DNA from 4 places in the Paenibacillus sp. FSL H7-0737 genome. Region 4 is predicted to be linked to each of the others. Evidence: predicted binding sites of a transcription regulator. Region 4 holds the regulator's gene; each other region holds the start of a gene.
The links. The regulator Rex, encoded in region 4, represses fermentation and respiration genes when NADH is low (regulators of the CRP and FNR family bind a similar motif). The targets are predictions, from matches to a motif close to TTGTGAAATATTTCACAA.
Positions count from the first base shown of each region.

Region 1: the regulator Rex is predicted to act here: its motif matches at 1,692-1,709, upstream of H70737_RS29325 (cytochrome ubiquinol oxidase subunit I).
Region 2: the regulator Rex is predicted to act here: its motif matches at 2,287-2,304, upstream of H70737_RS19605 (polymer-forming cytoskeletal protein).
Region 3: the regulator Rex is predicted to act here: its motif matches at 2,698-2,715, upstream of H70737_RS11145 (helical membrane plugin domain-containing protein).

Region 1 covers NZ_CP009279.1:6,721,256-6,725,969, reverse strand. The annotation lists gene H70737_RS29340 (S1C family serine protease) at 1-656, shown strand, start outside; gene H70737_RS29335 (cold-shock protein) at 1,076-1,276, shown strand; gene H70737_RS29330 (cold-shock protein) at 1,369-1,599, shown strand; gene H70737_RS29325 (cytochrome ubiquinol oxidase subunit I) at 1,823-3,217, shown strand; gene cydB (cytochrome d ubiquinol oxidase subunit II) at 3,214-4,230, shown strand; gene cydD (thiol reductant ABC exporter subunit CydD) at 4,230-4,714, shown strand, end outside.
Region 2 covers NZ_CP009279.1:4,471,360-4,476,073, reverse strand. The annotation lists gene H70737_RS19615 (MFS transporter) at 1-1,090, opposite strand, end outside; gene H70737_RS19610 (LacI family DNA-binding transcriptional regulator) at 1,140-2,051, opposite strand; gene H70737_RS19605 (polymer-forming cytoskeletal protein) at 2,363-2,914, shown strand; gene H70737_RS19600 (hypothetical protein) at 3,053-3,298, shown strand; gene H70737_RS19595 (histidine phosphatase family protein) at 3,363-3,980, opposite strand; gene H70737_RS19590 (LysR family transcriptional regulator) at 4,136-4,714, shown strand, end outside.
Region 3 covers NZ_CP009279.1:2,621,632-2,626,345, reverse strand. The annotation lists gene H70737_RS11155 (SGNH/GDSL hydrolase family protein) at 111-743, opposite strand; gene H70737_RS11150 (NAD(P)/FAD-dependent oxidoreductase) at 904-2,082, opposite strand; gene H70737_RS11145 (helical membrane plugin domain-containing protein) at 2,122-2,565, opposite strand; gene H70737_RS11140 (DUF2785 domain-containing protein) at 2,774-3,616, opposite strand; gene H70737_RS11135 (nitroreductase family protein) at 3,880-4,497, shown strand; gene H70737_RS11130 (hypothetical protein) at 4,605-4,714, opposite strand, start outside.
Region 4 covers NZ_CP009279.1:4,642,945-4,647,658, reverse strand. The annotation lists gene dinG (ATP-dependent DNA helicase DinG) at 1-2,391, shown strand, start outside; gene H70737_RS20345 (redox-sensing transcriptional repressor Rex) at 2,523-3,176, shown strand; gene H70737_RS20340 (amidohydrolase) at 3,163-4,464, shown strand; gene H70737_RS20335 (cell wall elongation regulator TseB-like domain-containing protein) at 4,634-4,714, shown strand, end outside.

The sequences.
Region 1 (4,714 bases), 2.1 Mb from region 4:
AGCTTCGTCTAGGTGAAACGGTCATTGCCATCGGAAACCCGTTGGGACTTGGTGACACATTGACTTCAGGTATTGTCAGCTATACTGAACGGAAGGTTCCCGTATCCTTGAATCAGGACGGCGTATATGATTGGGAGCAAGAGGTCATTCAGACCGATGCAGCAATTAATGAAGGCAATAGCGGCGGGGCGCTTGTGGATCTGGATGGTAAAGTCATCGGTATTAACACGATGAAAATCTCCGATGCAGGTGTAGAAGGGCTGGGTTTTGCTATTCCAGCTAACCATGTGATAGATACCGCTAATGAACTGGCTGAGAAAGGGCGGATTGCCCGTTCCTACTTAGGCGTATATTCGGTAGATTTAAACAATCCTTACATTCCTCTCGCAGAGGACCAACGCAAGGAACTGAACCTACCGAACAATGTTAAGGATGGGGTTGTCGTTCTGGATGCTGTTGGACCTGCACAAGAAGCGGGAATACAGTTCAATGATGTAATTACGAAATTTAATGATGAACCTATTACATCCACGCTTTCCCTTCGCAAGTATTTATATAATCAGACGAAGATTGGTGAGGATCTGAAGATTACCTATTATCGAAATGGGAAAGTTAATCAGACTACAGTAAAACTTCTTGAAAAACCAGAGGAATAATATGCTGGAAGTCGGCATATAATGATATAGCAGTAATGACAAGTAGAGCGAACTACCCCTTCGGTTGAGAAGGTAGAGCTTCCTGAAATAGCGATACTCTGTATCGCTATCGGGGATCTATTTCTTCTAAAGTTTTGATAAATATGGCAATTATAAGCTGATTTAATCAATTTTGGGCTGACTGGCAACCCTTACATTGGAAGGTAATACTTATTAGGGTAGAAACGGATATATACGGATGCCAGCTTGCCTTTGCTAATCAGGTGTGGTAATATGATATCAATCATACATTTAGTCCCTAATTTTCGCATTGAAAAGGGCTGTTATATTCGGTAATACAACCTTTTTCAATGTGTGAATTTTTTCTTTGTTTGAAGATAAAAAGAACATATTAATTTAAATTTGTGGAGGTAACACACATGCAAACAGGTACAGTTAAATGGTTCAACGCAGAAAAAGGATTCGGATTTATCGAAGTTGAAGGCGGAAGCGACGTATTCGTTCACTTCAGCGCAATCACTGGCGACGGCTTCAAAACTTTGGACGAAGGCCAACGCGTTGAATTCAACGTTGTTCAAGGCAACCGTGGACCACAAGCCGAAAACGTTGTAAAACTGTAATAATAGAAGAAACCGTCCCAGCTTGTGAAAGTTGGGACGGTCTTTTTATATCTAGTTAGTCACTATTGACTTACAGGATGGGAGGAACGGCAATGAACTACCGGAAGAAACCTTTGGAAGAAATACCGGAAGAAAATACCGCGATTTGGGCGTGTACCAATGATGGATGCAACGGATGGATGAGGGATAATTTCGCATTTGAACATGCGCCTTCTTGCCGTCTATGTGACTCTCCAATGGTTCGCAGCACGAAGATGCTACCACAATTGCTTAATTCGAATGGCGATCTCAAATCGCTGAAGAAGGGTATTTCCATTACCTAACCAATGCCTTTATGAGTCAAGCTTGTTATAGAGCAGTGAACAACTTCAAGACGGTCAAACCGTCTTATTTTTTTTGCTTTTTTTAAGGTAAATTGTGATTTTTGTCACAAATCATTTGAATTTCACCGTTAAAAGTACCCCTTTGTGTGACATTTATCACAAAATGACGTCTAAATTTTTGACACAATATAATTAACGAAAAGGGGAGAAGGAAGGGAAAAATATGGATACAGTAATGCTGTCGCGTATACAATTTGCGTCGACGACAATATTCCACTATTTCTTTGTACCGGTATCAATCGGACTAGCGCTCTTGATTGCGATCATGGAGACCATGTACGTTAGAAAAGGCAATGAAGAGTACAAAAGAATGGCACAGTTCTGGGGAAAGCTGTTTCTCATCAACTTTGCAGTAGGGGTAGTTACAGGTATTTTGCAGGAATTTCAGTTCGGGATGAACTGGTCTGATTATTCACGTTTTGTGGGTGATGTATTCGGGGCTCCACTTGCAGTCGAAGCATTGGCAGCTTTTTTTCTGGAGTCTACTTTTATTGGCATCTGGATATTCGGCTGGGACAAAGTGTCCAAAAGAGTGCACTTGTTATCCATCTGGCTAGTAGCTTTCGGTACGATGTTATCCGCTTTCTGGATTCTAGCAGCGAACTCCTTTATGCAGCATCCTGTGGGATTTGCGATAAATAATGGACGGGCAGAAATGAATGATTTCTTCGCGCTCATTACGAACGGACAATTGCTGGTTGAATTCCCGCACACGGTTCTTGCTGCGTATGCAACAGGCGCCTTCCTCGTAACGGGTATTAGTGCGTATAAAATATTGAAGAAACAAGATGTATCTTTCTTTAAGAAATCTTTTCAAATTGCAGCAATCGTAGGTATCATTTCTTCTATTGGTGTAGCCGTGGCAGGCCATGCGCAAGCACAGTATTTGGTTGAGACTCAACCTATGAAGATGGCGGCTTCCGAAGGACTGTGGGGTAAGAGTGGTGACCCGGCACCTTGGACCGTATGGGCAAATATTGATCCTGAGAAGCAAGAAAGTACTGGAGAATTTCAAATTCCGTATATGCTAAGCTTCCTTTCATACAGTAAATTTTCCGGTGAAGTTAAAGGTATGCTTGAGCTGCAAGCTGAGTATGAGCAAACCTATGGCCCCGGTGACTATATCCCGCCAGTACGTACGACATTCTGGAGTTTCCGGATCATGGTTCTAGCAGGAACGTTAATGATCGTAATGGGTATGTACGCAATGTATTTAATGTGGCGCAAAAAGATGGACCGTCCAAACACTTGGTTTATGCGGTTTATGTTATGGGGAATACTGCTTCCTCCAATTGCGAATACAGCAGGTTGGGTCATGACCGAATTCGGGCGTCAGCCATGGACGGTATTCGGATTGATGACAACGGAAGACAGTGTGTCGCCTAACATTACAAGTGGTCAGGTTCTATTCTCTGTTATTTCTTTTACAGCGATTTACGCCATTCTCGGATTAGTTCTAATTGGTTTGTTTATGAAAGTGATTAAAAAAGGTCCTTATGCGATGGATAACGATCACGGGGATTCGCATGATCCATATAACGAGGAGGGCGCCCAATGATGTCTCTTAATGAATTGTGGTTTGTGCTCATTGCAGTTCTGTTTATAGGGTTCTTCTTCCTGGAGGGTTTCGATTTCGGCGTAGGGATGGAAACACAAATTCTCGCTAAGAATGACACTGAGCGCCGGATTCTGATTAACTCGATCGGACCCTTCTGGGATGGAAACGAGGTATGGTTAATTACTGCTGCGGGTGCAATGTTTGCGGCTTTCCCTGAGTGGTATGCAACGTTGTTTAGCGGATTTTACATTCCCTTTGTCTTTGCTTTATTAGCTTTGATTGCACGTGGTGTTGCTTTTGAATTTAGAGGTAAACGGGATTCAGTAGCTTGGAAAAAAACTTGGGATGTTTGTATCTTTTTCGGCAGCTTCCTCCCACCTTTCCTCCTTGCTGTGGTGTTCGCCAGCTTCATCAAAGGTTTGCCGATTGATGGCGATATGCAAATGTACGCAGGTTTTACAGATATCGTAAATGTGTATACCGTAGTAGCTGGTGTGACTGTTGTCCTTCTTTGTTTGGTACATGGTCTCATGTTCACAACGTTGCGTACAGTGGGAGATCTACAGGCTCGCGCTCGAAAAATGGCGCAAAGATTGCTTTTGCCACTTGGGGCTTTATTGCTTGCTTTCGTGGTAATGACTTATTATATGACTGATATTTTCGAACAACGTGGTTTAGTTCTTATGATTATAGTAGCGCTGGGAATTATCGCGTTTATATTATCGGGTTATTTCATGACGAAGAAGAAGGATGGCTATGCTTTTGGTATGACAGGAGCGGTAATAGCATTGTCCGTAACTTCTATCTTTGTAGGATTGTTCCCACGTGTTATGATTAGTTCAATCGATCAAGCCTTTAATTTGACAATCACCAATGCGGCTTCGGGACATTACTCTTTAAAGGTAATGACGATTGTGGCACTGACCATCCTTCCATTCGTATTGGGATATCAAATTTGGAGTTACTTTGTCTTTCATAAACGCGTTCACGAGAAGGAGCATCTTGAATACTAATGGATAAAAATTTGCTTGGGTATAAAGGAGTTAAGCCGGTATTTCTGATCGTTGGCCTCCTTACCCTGGTGCAAAGCATGTCCATACTTCTGCTGGCCAAATGGCTGGCAGAAGTCATCTCTGCGCTATTTGCAGGAGAACCTCTGAAGGAACAATGGGCTACTTCGCTATTGTTCCTTCTTGCATTTCTAGTGCGCCATGCTTGCGCCATGCTGATGAGCCGTATCTCTTACCGCTTTGCGGAAGCAACAGGCAGCAACATGCGGAGGGAAATGATGGATAAGCTCTTCCAGCTTGGACCCAGAATGGTGGGCGGGCGTGGAACCGGGGATCTTGTCACACTTGTGCTGGAAGGCGTAACAAAGTTCCGCACATATTTAGAAGCGATTATCCCTAGAATGGTAGGGATGTCAATTACACCGATTTTGGTGCTTATTTATATCTACAAGATGGATACCGCGAGTGGGATAATTCTAACGATCAC
Region 2 (4,714 bases), 170 kb from region 4:
CTCTACCTTGTATATCCTCCGAAACTTCCAGTCTGAGGATGGTATTTATCAACAATGTACAGAATGAGAACATAAAGCCAATTAGAAGAATGATGGGAATGGCTAAGTTAGCAGTAGTGACGAACGATAACAGGAGGTACAGGGGACCCAGACACAGCAGTCCAGTCATGATAAAGAAGCCGCGATTCTTTAATTTGGAGCCGAGAAACAAGATCATGCTGGAACCAATCATATAACCTAGAGGAATGCAGGCTTCCATGAGTCCAAACTGAAAGGGACTAGAATTCCATACTTTGACGGCCATAACTTGCGTTAGCATCAGTGAAGGCATAAAGAACAAAGTGAGCGTAGGAAGCATGATGATTATTGCTCGGGCGAAGGGGTATTTCCAAATATAACGAACGCCATCCGCAAGATCCTGTGTGAATTTTCTTTCTTCTTTAGGTCCGGTATTCACTCGGTTTGGGAGTGGAAGGGAGCGGACAGCAAGAACTAGTAGAAAGGAAACGAAAAATGTAGCTCCATCAAATAATATGGCATCTGCCGCTCCAAAACTTGCTACAAAAATACCTCCAGCCGAATACCCAATCGTCCGACAGATGTTCTCCGACAGGTTCAGAATCCCGACTGCTTTTTGTACATGTTCTTTTCCAACTACAGTGGTAATTGAAGCTTGATACGCAGGGGATTGGAATAATGCTGAGACTGTCGTAAGTCCCGTTAATATGGCCACGATAATGAATGATGTAGAAGACATGGAAATGGCCAGAGCAAGCGTAACTGCTAGACCGCAGCTTATCAAATCAGTGATTAACATAATGGTTCTGCGATTGATCCTGTCTGCGAGTGTGCCTCCTATCGATCCGAGTAAAGAACTGAGCAATAAATTGATTATCGTAATAATGGCAATCATTTTAGCGCTTCCGGTCGTCTGAAGTACCCATAAACTTAAAGCAATGCTGTGAAAGGTATTTCCAAACAAGGAAATGGAATACGAGCTGAGTAGCAGCATAAATCTCCGGTTTCCCCAAAGGGTTGGATAGAATTGATCGGTGGTGGATGCATGTTTTGCTAATACAGGATCTGTCATTGGAAAATCTCCTCTCGACTTAAACGCTTAAGTGAATATCGAAAAAAAATTAATCAACAAAATAACGATTATTCTCTTGTTTGGAGTAGTCAGGACGATGTAATAACTCCTCCATTAGTTCAAAAGCAGTGGCTGATTTATCCCCAGTGAATATGAATTTCTGAACGTCTTCTCCAAGCATTTCTGGGCAATTACAGGTACATAGAACAGAAAGACGTGCGAATACCCCGGATCTTTCAACACAACTTCCGATAAACTCATTAATAACTATGGCCTCTTTGTAAATCCCCTCCGATAAGATTGTATTCAATTCCTCCATATTTTGAACTTTGAATATTGCTTTCTCAGGTAAAGGAAGATTGTCTTGGATAAAGCTAGTGAGTAGGGAGTTATTGAAGCTCTCCATAATTAAACAAACCTGTGAAAGATCCTCCGGCATTACCTTTTGTAGAGCTGAACGATAATTGTAAAGAACTTGCTTAAACAGCTTATCTTCAATCATGCTGTCGATCAAAATCAAAGGGATGCCTTCTACAAAATGTTTGGAAATCGAATAGAAGGATTCATCGTGTACATCGATCAGAAAGACGGCTTCGAGCTTTCTTTCGACGATGATATTCAGAGAAGGATGGTCAGTACCAAGAGAATATAACAGCGTATGATATCCGGCATCCGTTAAACGCTGTTCCAAAGCACGGATAAAGGTAAACTGGGCATAGAGTTTCCAAGGAGGCATATAAGCAGAATGATTGACAAGTATCCCTACTAATCCCGTTTTTTTATTGGCAAGCGAACGGGCTGCTAGATTAGGAATGTAATGAAGTTCTTCGGCAAGTGACAGAATTTGATTGCGGGTCTTCTCAGGAATGGTTTGGTTATCGACGCGGTTCAGAACATAGCTTACAGTCGCAACGGAGACATTAGCTTGTAGCGCGATGTCTTTCATTGTAGTCTTTTTCACCAGTAAACTTCTCCCTTGCTGAGATATTTATTTCCAAATATTATCATTAACACTTGAAAAGAGTCAACGATTGACTTTATACCAAGAAGCAAATGATGCTTGTGTTCATTTTTATAATTTGGGTAAATAGATATAAGAAGCTAAATCAGTCAGCGAGAAGAGGTGTGGCTCATGGGAACGAATCTTAATCGGGAAGAGAGCGCGCTGTGAAACCGCTTTAGATACTGACACAAATTTGTGAAATTATTCACTTAATTATTAAGAATTTTAATATATAATTAATTCATAATCAAAATTAGGGGGAATCGAAAATGAGACTATTTAAAATGATTTTAGTGGCTGGGGTTTCGGTAGCAGTATTGGCAGGTTGTGGAGCAAATGAGGATAAAGCAAACAATTCGGCGGCAACTTCAGCTCCGGCTGCTGAGCAGACAGATGCTGTCACTACAGCTTCGATTGTGAATCAAGCAGATGCATTTACTAAGGCTGTTAGCAAAGATGGAAACTGGATTGTTGCGATTCTAAATGATGTAACGATTCCTGATGAGGTTGTTGTAGCTGGAGAATTCCGTAATAAAGGAGCCGCAGATGGCGACATCTACCGTAAGATTGCCCTTTATTCGCAAGATGCTGATCACAAGATCACTGCTACTTATACACTAACCGTACCAAAGTTTACAGTACAAAGTGAGAATTTGAAAGTTGAAGGCGGAACGATTAAAGGCGATGTTTATGTAGAAGCGAAAGGCTTTACTCTGCCTGAAACCGCCACTATTGATGGTAACCTCTACTTCGCGAGCGAAGATCTGAAAACATCAGCTGTTATTGATGGAAAAGTGACTGGAACAACAGAAGTTAAATAATTTCGTAATCAACTTATACAGTAGAAGCCAATCCATAGACTATGGGTTGGCTTTTTTCTTTTTGTGATTATGTGATCTTCGGTTGATTTTCTTAATATTGAACTTATAATATTACTACCACTACTAGGAGGAACACATATGTCTAAGGAGTATTCACGCACATATATCGAAAGTGTAAAGCTTGAAATGTTAAATAGATTGGGACTTAAGCAAGTGTTCTTTAAGGAGCAAATAGGTGACGGCCTGATTTTTGAAGCAGTTGGTTTTGATAAAGGGAGCAAGCATCGTTTTTGTGTTAGACCGAAGACGAAAACAATTGACGAATTTATTTCAGGAAAATGGATGAAGGTCCGCAGCTTTACAATCAAAAGTGTGGAAATTTAAAATTGAAGTCTAAAAAGGGAACCCCATTTAAATCGGAGTTTCCTTTTTTATTTTTGAGAAGGATTTATTGATAATGTGAAGTATCGCCGTACAGATCGATAGTTGTATTGTTGTCAGTTAGGGTTACTTTACACAATGCTGTAGAGAGAATATCCGGTAGTTCCCCTAATTCCTGCAATGATTTATTGAGAAAATGAGCCATAATGACTTTCAGGGTCATCCGATGCGTGACAATAAGTACCTCATGTCCTTCATTATCGTTAATGATACGCTCAATAGTCGGCGTTACTCTTTGTTCAAGCTGACTATAGGTCTCACCTGGGGCTAGAGGAATAAAAAGATCAGGTCTGGTGAAAAAATGGGTGTACTGTAATGGATATTCTTGTTCAATCTGATCTGTGTTCATTCCTTCCCAAATGCCCATGTTAATTTCCATTAATGAAGCTTGCTGTTGAATCGGTAAACTCCGATTTCCTCGTAAAATCTGCGCAGTATGCAATGCTCTTGGACTAGTACTAGAATAAATGGCTCCTAAATTCTCACCTTCCAAACGTTCTCTCAACCATTCCGCTTGCTGTTCACCCAAGGTTGTTAACGCTGAATTTTGATGTCCTTGCATTCTTTTCTGCAAATTCCATTCGGTCTGCCCGTGACGGGTTAGAAATAATACTGTCTCCTTCATTAACGAAACCTCCCTTTTGAATAGTTGTAAGTATAAGATAAATAATTATAAATAAACAATATATAATAGTTAATATTCATAATGTATAGTTATAATAAGAAAGCCGAAGGTCCGTTAAATATGATTTTATTTTATATAGTTAGGAAGAAATCAGAATGAACTATCATGTATTAAAATTGTTTTATTATGTTGCGATAACAGGGAGTGTGACCAAAGCCTCCGAACGTTTGCACATTAGTCAACCCGCTATATCAGCGCAGATCCGCAAATTTGAACGGGAGAATAATATCGTATTATTAGAGGTCATAGGAAAGAGAATGGTGCTAACACCGATTGGGAGAAAACTGATCGAACCACTTGAAAAGTTATTTGCTATGGGTGAACAGGTACAGCAGATTATTGAGGATTATCATAAATTTCCTGCGGGCCATATTCGGATTGCAGGCAATTACCTGGCCACAAGCATACTCATCCCCCGGTGGGCATCATTATACAAACAATCTTTTCCGGAGGTTAAAATTCAGATCTCTACTGCAAATTCTCATGAAGTCATGGAACAATTAAATAACTTTGAAGCAGACGTGGCGATTTATAGTGATATGGCGTTTCCTTCTCATCATACAGGGGTGTTCGAACATCGTGAGTTGTACAAGGACGAGTATGTGTTCGTAGTTTCTTCAAATCATTCTTTAGCCAAGCAGGAGGTTAGCTTTGAGGAAGTGATGGCTGAGGCA
Region 3 (4,714 bases), 2.0 Mb from region 4:
ATGGAGCATATAAATTCTTATATTTTTAAAAAAAGACTACAACCTGCTCCTTTAATGAGTGGTTCTAGTCTTATAAAATCAAGTAAATATGTAGTGATATGATCAGACGATTAAGCTTGAATTGCGCTAACCGTCTTAAGCCAAGCCTCTGCAATAAGTGCATGGCCCGCAGGTGATGGATGTACTCCATCCGGAGCCCAATAAGCAGGCTCTGCTTTCACGGATGCCGCAGCAAACAGGCCATCCAACGGAACAAGTAATGCACCATATTCACGTACCAATTCACGAACAATGTGAATTTTAGGGTCCAAATCCTGGCGCCAAGTTCTACGATCTTCTGGGACAGGCAACACAAATGGCTCGATTAAGACTAAATTAGCAGCCAGCGAATGCTGCGTGCGTTCGATCAGGTCACGATATGCAGCTTCAAATTGTTCAGGCGTTGTTTCCTGACCAGAATCAAAGCGGCGCCAAGTGTCATTTATCCCAATATATATGGACACCCAAGTCGGCTTCAGATTCAGGCAATCCTTCTCCCAGCGTTCCTGCAAATCTACTGCACGGTTGCCGCTAATTCCACGATTATAGAACGTAAGATTCTTCTCAGGATATAAATGCCCCAGACGAGCGGCGACCATCAATGCATAACCTACACCAAGCGATGAAGCATCATCATAATTACGACCCCAATCCGTTATACTGTCGCCTTGAAACAGAATGACATCGTTTTGTCGGAATAACATCACGTAATCCTCCCCTATTTTCCCCTGTTAATATTAGCCAATATAGTATATCAAAAATGAATACTACGTACTAGGACAATCATTAACAATTCATGGTAGAAACCACTAGAGATCAACAAAAAAACCTGCTCAAATTAGAGCAGGTTTTCCAATAATACAATTAATAAGCTAAGCTAAACAATCCTTTAATGTGTGACAAGTAACGAATATTACTTGCTTCCTTCATCAAGGTTGCAGGCAATCCTTTTAGCGGAGTTGAGCTAGCACCAACGATGGCTACACCGTCTTTACGACCTAAGCTCGCAAGCGTCCCTGAGTTGATCGGACTAAAGGATTCAAATGATTTATCCTTCAAGTATGCATAAAGATTGTACCCGATCAATTCGCCCATTTGCCAAGCGATTTGTGCAGTTGGTGGATATGGACGACCATCTTCGGCAAAGACAACGGCGCTGTCACCAGCAACGAATACGTCTTTGTGTGATGTGGATTGCAAGAATTCATTTACCGTTGCACGACCACGGTTCACTTCAAGACCGGACTCACCAATCAGTGGATTTCCTTGTACGCCGCCAGTCCATACGAAGGTGTTAGCAATAATTTTTTGACCATCTTTCAAGTCAATGACATTATCCGCTACATTCGTAACAGGTAGTCCTGTCAAGAATTGAACACCACGTTTTTCTAAGCTTGCCACTGCGCGTTCGATCAATGCATCTGGCAATACTGGTAAAATCTTAGGGCCTGCTTCAACCAGCATCAGTTTAATTTCTTTAGGATCCACGCCATATTTCTTAGTGAGTGTTGGCAACACATCAGCGATTTCACCAACAAGTTCAACACCTGTTAAGCCACCGCCACCGATTAGGATGCTTGCATCCGCTGGATTTTTAGACTTCGCATATTCACGGATACGCTCATCAATATGACGATGAATTCTGTTAGCATCTGCTGCCGATTTCAAAACCATACTGTATTGCTCAAGACCTGGAATGCCAAAATAAGCCGTAGTGCTTCCAAGACCCACAACTAAAGCATCGTAGGACAATGTCACACCATCAGATAGTGTAATTTGTTTATTTTCAACAGAAAAAGAATTCACCTTTGCAATTTTCAGGTCGATATCTTTACCTGCAAAAAGCTTAGCTAATGGCATAGCAACAGCACCTTCTGCAACACTACCCGCTGCAAGACGATGCAATTCTGTAATAATTTGATGTGTAGGATATTGATTAACGACTGTAATTTTAGCTTCGTCCTTCTTCAGGTACTTGCGTACAGTTAAGGCGCTTAGTAGACCACCATAACCTGCTCCTAGAATGACAATATGTTTAGACATGATGTTTCCTCCGTCCTTACGAATGAGATATAAAAAATATTATTTCTGTTGACTGCGTTCGCCGGCAACTTGAAGATAAGCATTTACGAAACGGAAAAGCTTCTGTGCTTGTGGATCTTTCATCATCTTCATAAGACCAAATACACCGATCACATCGCTATTTTCATTCGCACGATCTTGCGCTTCGATCACTGTAGCTGCCATATTCTTCGCCGAATGCACCACTGGTTCAGCAAGTTCTTTTATTGCACTTACCGTATCACTTTTCAAGACTTCATCCGCAGCAACAGTTTGAACAAAGTCATATGACTTTGTGAGCACGCCGACAAGCTCTGTTAATTTTGGCAACTGTTCCACTAAGACAGTTAACGACTCCTGAACTTCAGGCTTCAATAGCTGCTCTAGAACATTCATTTGTTCTTGAGTGACAGCTAATTTTGGTGATTCTTGCTCAGGTTGTGTTTGAGTGATTGTTTCTGACATATCCGAATCTCCTCTGCAAATAAGCTTTGCTGCTTAATAGTAATAAAAAAATAAAAACTTATAACGCCATATTTCTATTATAGCACTTATCAAGTTATAAATGTCACAAAGTTTTTGATTTTTTCTAAAGTTTTGTGATTTTTATTACATTAAAATAAATTAGTCATAATTTTCGATATTTTTTATACATGCATAGATGATTAAATGCTTATTGTGTAAATTTATTCAAATTCATCTCCGCTTTCAATAAAACCTCGACCATTGCCGGATTGTTCTTTAATGGTAGCAATCTAAAATACAGAGAACGAACGAAATTTTTGGTGTTCACACGAGCAACGTACTGGCCACGGCTTCTCGGCCACCCCCCACATTGCTCCAAGTTGCGAATCCAGTCGACAATAGATTGTTGTGGAAGTAAATGATGATCTATCATTGTAGCTACAATCGTAGCGATCCGTTCATCTTCTTCGTCGCTAAATATGTGCTGATCGTTGTAAAGCATCCTTTGGATGACTGCCAAAACCTCTTCTCTTATTGCAGCATCACTCTCCGAGCAGAGTACCAGTTCATCCAAGGCATCTGCGCCATGGGCTGCAGCATGAGCCCAGCCTTCTTCAGGCATAAATCCTCGTAAATCCTGTTCTTCCTCATAATATCTAATCAGCGCTTCCTTCACATTTGTAAACTCTGCGCTAGCTAAAAAAGCCTGTTCCCTGTGCCGCTGAAGAATCAGCGCAACGATCAGTACCGAAAACGTTCTTGTGAACACAGCCTGATCTTCTTTGCTGCCAATGTGATAGAACAAATGCTGCTCGTCAAGGAGAATCAAAAGTAGTTCACGAAGCTCCGCATCACTAAACCATTGTTTCTCGTTAACCCATTTGTAGAAGGTGGAATAGATCAAGTCATCTCGTAGCTTCGGCTGTGGATCTCCTATGTACTCAAGCATCAATTTCACATAATCCCTTAATTGCTCCCCACTTCTAAGCTCGTAATCGTTCTCTTCAATTCTTTGCAAGTCAATTATCAACTGCTCTCTAGTATCGTTCAACATTCCCACCCTTTCATTAATAAAAGCAATTTAAATTTTTCGTATCCTAATATCCTAATTTACATCCCAATATTTTACAACATAGTAATTATTCTTCGACATTCCAAAGTACTTAGAGAGCTGAATGTAAATGAAGTGAATTTAATCATTGACGAATATAATTAACTGTGCTATTTTGAGTTAGTAACTAATAGTTAGTTCATTTATAAATATCACTTATTTATAATTAACAAGCAAATACATAACATATGGAGGAATAACTCATGAGCGCTTTTACAGATTTGATTGAATCCCGCAGGTCTGCTATGAATTTTGTTGAAGGGGTGAAGATCCCTCAGAATGAACTAGAGGAAATGTTCTCTTACGCCAGATTGGCTCCATCTGCATATAATCTTCAACATGCCAATTATAAAGTGGTTTCTGATGAGAATTTAAAAGATGAGATTCGTAAAGCGGCTTACGGTCAATATAAAATCCACTCCGCCTCAGCGGTAATAGTGGTACTCGGGGATAAGAATGCTTATCTGAAAGCCCCAGAAATCTTCGGAGGACTTAAAGCTTTAGGGGCTATGAGTCAAGAGGATTATGATGCAGAGATAGAAACGATTAACAATGCATACAAAGGAAATGATGCTTTCCAAAGAGATGAGGCTATTCGGAATGCTTCACTCTCTGCCATGCACTTCATGCTGATTGCCAAAGATAAAGGCTGGGATACCTGCCCGATGATCGGCTTTGATCCGGAAGCAATTCAATCCACTTTAAATCTACCCGATCATATGGTACCTGTTATGCTGATCACTATCGGCAAAGACAAGAAACATAAAATCAGACCACGTGGCTATCGTAAACCGGTCAATGAATTCGTTGAATTTATCTGAGGGTTATTGGTAGATATCGATAGATATAACAAAAGCGTTTCATCCGATATTTGAAGTTCGGATGGAACGCTTTTTTACTAAGGATGTGGAGCTTAAATCTTTCTTCACTACTTAGCATACTGAAGAATTGCAATTGCTGCTCGTTCCCGTCGTTCGGCGTTCTCACTAACAAGAGCTTCCTTCAAAATATCGAGCGCCATTGATAATGTCTCTTCAT
Region 4 (4,714 bases):
GTATTGCTGAAATGTCTGGAGGAGCTCTACGATTTGCCTCTGCTGACGATTCAGAGACTCTGTGAGCTGTTTACGGAAGAGGATAGTGATCTGGGTTGGTATTTTGATGGTCTGCTGCGTGAACGGGAAGCGGAGACGCTTCAGCCCGAAGGTGATCTGACTTTCTATCGTCAATTAGCGCTTGCTGTAGGAGACTGGAATGAATTAGCTCCACCTCGAGACGAGCATGCTGAGAATCCACTACACAATTTATCTTTTACAGATTATATGGATGAAGTAACGAAACGACTTAAGGAAACTTTGCCACAGTATGAAAGCCGAGAAGCTCAGGATATTATGATCAATGAGGTGATGACGGCACTTGCCGAAGACAAGCATCTATTGATCGAAGCAGGGACAGGAACCGGTAAATCCCTTGGTTATTTATTGCCTGCCATATACCAAAGCGTACGCACTAATGAAAAAGTCATGGTCAGCACTCATACTATTAATCTGCAGGATCAATTGCGTGAGCGTGATATTCCTTTGTTAACGCAGGTAGTTCCTTTTCCATTTAAAGCTGCAATTTTTAAGGGCAGAGGGCATTATTTGTGTCTTCGTAAGTTCGAACATAAAATTAATAAAAAAGACTTTATAAGTCCGAGGGAAGATGCGCTTACTGCGGCTCAGATGATCGTTTGGCTGACACAAAGTGAATCAGGAGATGACGAAGAGCTCAATCTAAGTGGGCGTGGCGGAGATTTTTGGGAGACGGTGGCAAGCGATACCGATTCTTGTCTGGGTCGCTCGTGTCCTTGGTTCCGTAAGTGTTATTATCATCGGGCTAAGCATGAAGCTGGTATTGCAGACGTGGTCATTACGAACCACTCTAAGCTTTTCGCAGATGTTAAGGCTGGGCATCAACTACTTCCGGCTTATGAACATCTTGTAATAGATGAGGCCCATCATCTGGAGGACGTGGCTGGCAAGCATTTAGGCATGCATATGAAGCATTTCACGGTGGCACATACACTATCGCGTCTTTATAAGGATAGTCGAAATGGCCAACTTCCTACACTTCGCCAAATGCTTCAGTCATCAGGCAGTGAGGAAGCTTCTGAATGGAGCGGAGTGATCGATAGAATCTATCCGGACCTGCTTACCGTAAAAGAAACCTGGGATCTGCTTAGTGATAAACTATTCAGCCTCTTGCCGGAACGCAGCGATGCAGCGGCGGGAGAAGCCGGCCAGTTAGTCATGCGGCTACTTCCTACCCGTAAACCGAAAGATTGGGATGAATTGGTTGCTTTAGAGAATACTATGAATCTGACATTAAGCGAAATTATCCGTAAAGGTGATAAAATGCTTAATGAGATGCGAGATCAAGAAGGTCAATCCTCCTCAGATAGCCTAGTTACCGATATTAGCGGCTTATTTAAGGATTTAGCTTCTATACGTGAGCAAGTACGGTTTTTTATGGGATTAAATGATGAGAATGTAGTATATTGGCTGGAGGCGAATGGAAATTATCGCAGTAAATCGCTACAGCTGTATGCCGTTCCTGTTGATGTTAGTACTCAGCTTAAGGAGCTGTTTTTCGACAAGAAGAAAAGTATCGTACTAACTTCGGCGACACTCTCTGTGGATAAATCTTTCCAGTTTATGATTGATAATCTCGGACTTAATGAAGCTGCGGAAGAGGGGCGTCTGATGACATCACTCCTGCCTTCTCCCTTTAAGTATCGGGAGCAGGCGCTGTTAGTTATTCCGCGGGATTTCCCAAGTGTGAAGGGGAGTGTAGGCGATGCCCGATTTGTCGATACACTCGTACAGTCACTAGCAGAAGCAGCTATTACAACACGTGGGCGGATGCTTGTCCTGTTTACTTCTTACAAGATGCTACGCCAGGTTTACGATCCTCTGAAAGAGGCTCTAGCCTCACAAGAGATCACGGTGTTAGGTCAAGGCGTGGAGGGGGGCAGCCGTAGCAAGCTGATCCGCCGTTTTCAGGACAGTGCAGCTTCTGTACTGTTAGGAACAAGCAGCTTTTGGGAGGGTGTAGATATTCCAGGTGAAGCATTAACATGCTTGGCCATCGTGAGGCTCCCATTTCAACCGCCAAACCACCCCCTAGCGGAAGCGAAGTCTGAGTTATTACAAGCCCAAAAAAAGAATCCGTTCATGAAGTTGTCTGTTCCTCAGGCGGTTATTCGCTTCAAGCAAGGATTTGGGAGGCTGGTACGGACAGCGCAAGATCGGGGTATTGTTATTGTGTATGACACAAGGGTGATCGAATCTCACTATGGGAAGTATTTCCTCTATTCGTTGCCTGGCCCGAAAATGGAGCATATGCTTACGGATCAAATGGTTCCTCGTATAGCGGAGTGGTTGGAAGACGGAGGCGTTTCTTGAAAAGAACGTCATCAATCTTATTAATCACTCTACAAGGAAGGGCGGTATAAGAATACCGCTCTTCCTTGAGACGAGGTGCAGATATTTCGATAGGATTTGAACAGAATATCACTTAAATTAGGAGGTAAATTATGAAATCGGATAAAATATCAGAAGCCGTTGTTCGCAGACTTCCTGTGTACTTGCGTTTCTTGAATGATCTCCAGAAACGTGAAATATTAACCGTTTCCTCACAAGAACTAGGACAAAAACTTGATTTGAATCCTGCTCAAATTCGTAAAGATTTAGCTTATTTTGGAGACTTTGGTAGAAAAGGTATCGGGTATGACGTAACTTATCTTATTGAAAAAATCCGTCATATTCTGAAGCTGGATCAACAATTGAATGTGGCTTTAGTAGGTGCCGGTAACCTTGGACATGCATTATCTAATTACAATGCTTATCTGAAAGATACTATGAAGATTACCGCTATATTTGACTCCTATGCACCTAAGGTAGGGCGGAAAATCAACTCTCTTACCGTTCAGCCGATGGAGGAGCTTGGTCAGACGGTTCGTGAGCAAGGTATTCGAATTGGGATCATTACTGTGCCTGATTCAGAAGCGCAGAATGTAGCAGATATTCTCATTGAGTCTGGCATTGAGGCGATTTTGAATTTTGCACCAGTGATTCTAAAAACACCATCGAATATCCGGGTTCATGCTGCCGATTTTACAACGGATTTGCAAAGCCTTGCTTATTATTTGAAAGACGGAAAGGAAGAAATCGGAAATGAAGAGCAGTAAAACGATTATTAAGGGCGGGCGTTTTCTTATTCCGGGAACGGATGAGCCGGTTCTGAATGGATATATGACTATTGAAGATGATTTGATCACTTACATAGGAAAAGAAGAGCCTTTAATGGAAGATGATGTGCAAGTTGTTGATGGCAGTCGTCTGCTGTTTATGCCAGGTCTGGTAAACACACATGGCCATGCGGCAATGTCATTGCTTCGTGGTTATGGAGATGATTTAGCACTTCAGGTGTGGCTTCAAGAGAAGATGTGGCCGATGGAAGCGAAATTCACTGGAGAAGATGTATACTGGGGAACCTCCTTGTCGGTACTGGAAATGCTAAAAGGTGGTACTACAACCTTCTTGGATATGTATGATCATATGGACCGAGTAGCAGAGGTAGTCGAATTATCAGGCATCCGTTCCGTACTGATGAGAGGTGTAATCGGATTATGCCCAGAGGAAGTACAAAATCACAAGCTTGCGGAAGCGATTTCTTTTGCACGAAATTGGCATGGTAAGGCTGATGGTAGAATTACGACGATGATCTCGCCACACGCCCCATATACTTGCCCACCAGACTTCTTTGTTAAGTTTGTTCAAGCGGCACATGATTTGGATTTACCGATGCATACCCATATGTCCGAGACCAAACGCGAAGTGGAGCAGAATGTGGTGGATTACGGACTTCGGCCTGTAGCGCATTTAGAGAAGCTTGGAATGTTCACACGTCCGTCTATTGTTGCACATGGCGTTCATTTGAATGATGAAGAGATCGAGATACTGGCTCGTCATGATGTAGGCGTGTCTCATAACCCAGGAAGTAATCTGAAACTGGCTAGTGGAGTGGCTCGGGTTACGGATCTTCTAAAGGCTGGTGTGAAGGTATCACTGGGTACAGATGGTGCGGCAAGCAATAATAACCTGGATATGTTTGAAGAGATGCGTCTTGCAGCCCTCATCCATAAAGGTGTAAGTGGTGATCCGACGGCTGTTCCAGCTCCGGAAGCGCTGCGTATAGCTACAGAGTATGGCGCAAAGTCTATCTTTTTAAATGATGTGGGTAGACTCGCTGTTGGCATGAAAGCGGACTTTATCGCGATTGATATAGACCAGCCGCATTTGCTACCACACACAGATCTGTTGTCTCATGCTGTATACTCTGCCAGTGCCAAGGATGTTGAGCATGTATGGGTGAATGGTAAACAGGTTGTAAAACATGGAGAATGTGTAACGCTAGATGAGGAAGCAATCCGTCGTAAGGCGCAAGAATCATTTGATGGACTGCTTAAACGGTAGTCTAAGATCATAACGAATAACTGAAAGGCTGTGACTTTCTGCGATTGCAAAGTTACAGCCTTTTGTGTTTCTGATAATTAGATCATTGAATTGGATATGAAACTTTGGATAAACACACAGGTGTGTTATATAATCAAAAAAGATATATTACTAGAAAGGGAGCTGTACCTTGAAGAAAAGGAAAAAATGGATCCTCCTGGGGTCAGTTCTGATTCTGCTCCTTCTGTTCGGACTTATCCAGTTCTATGCT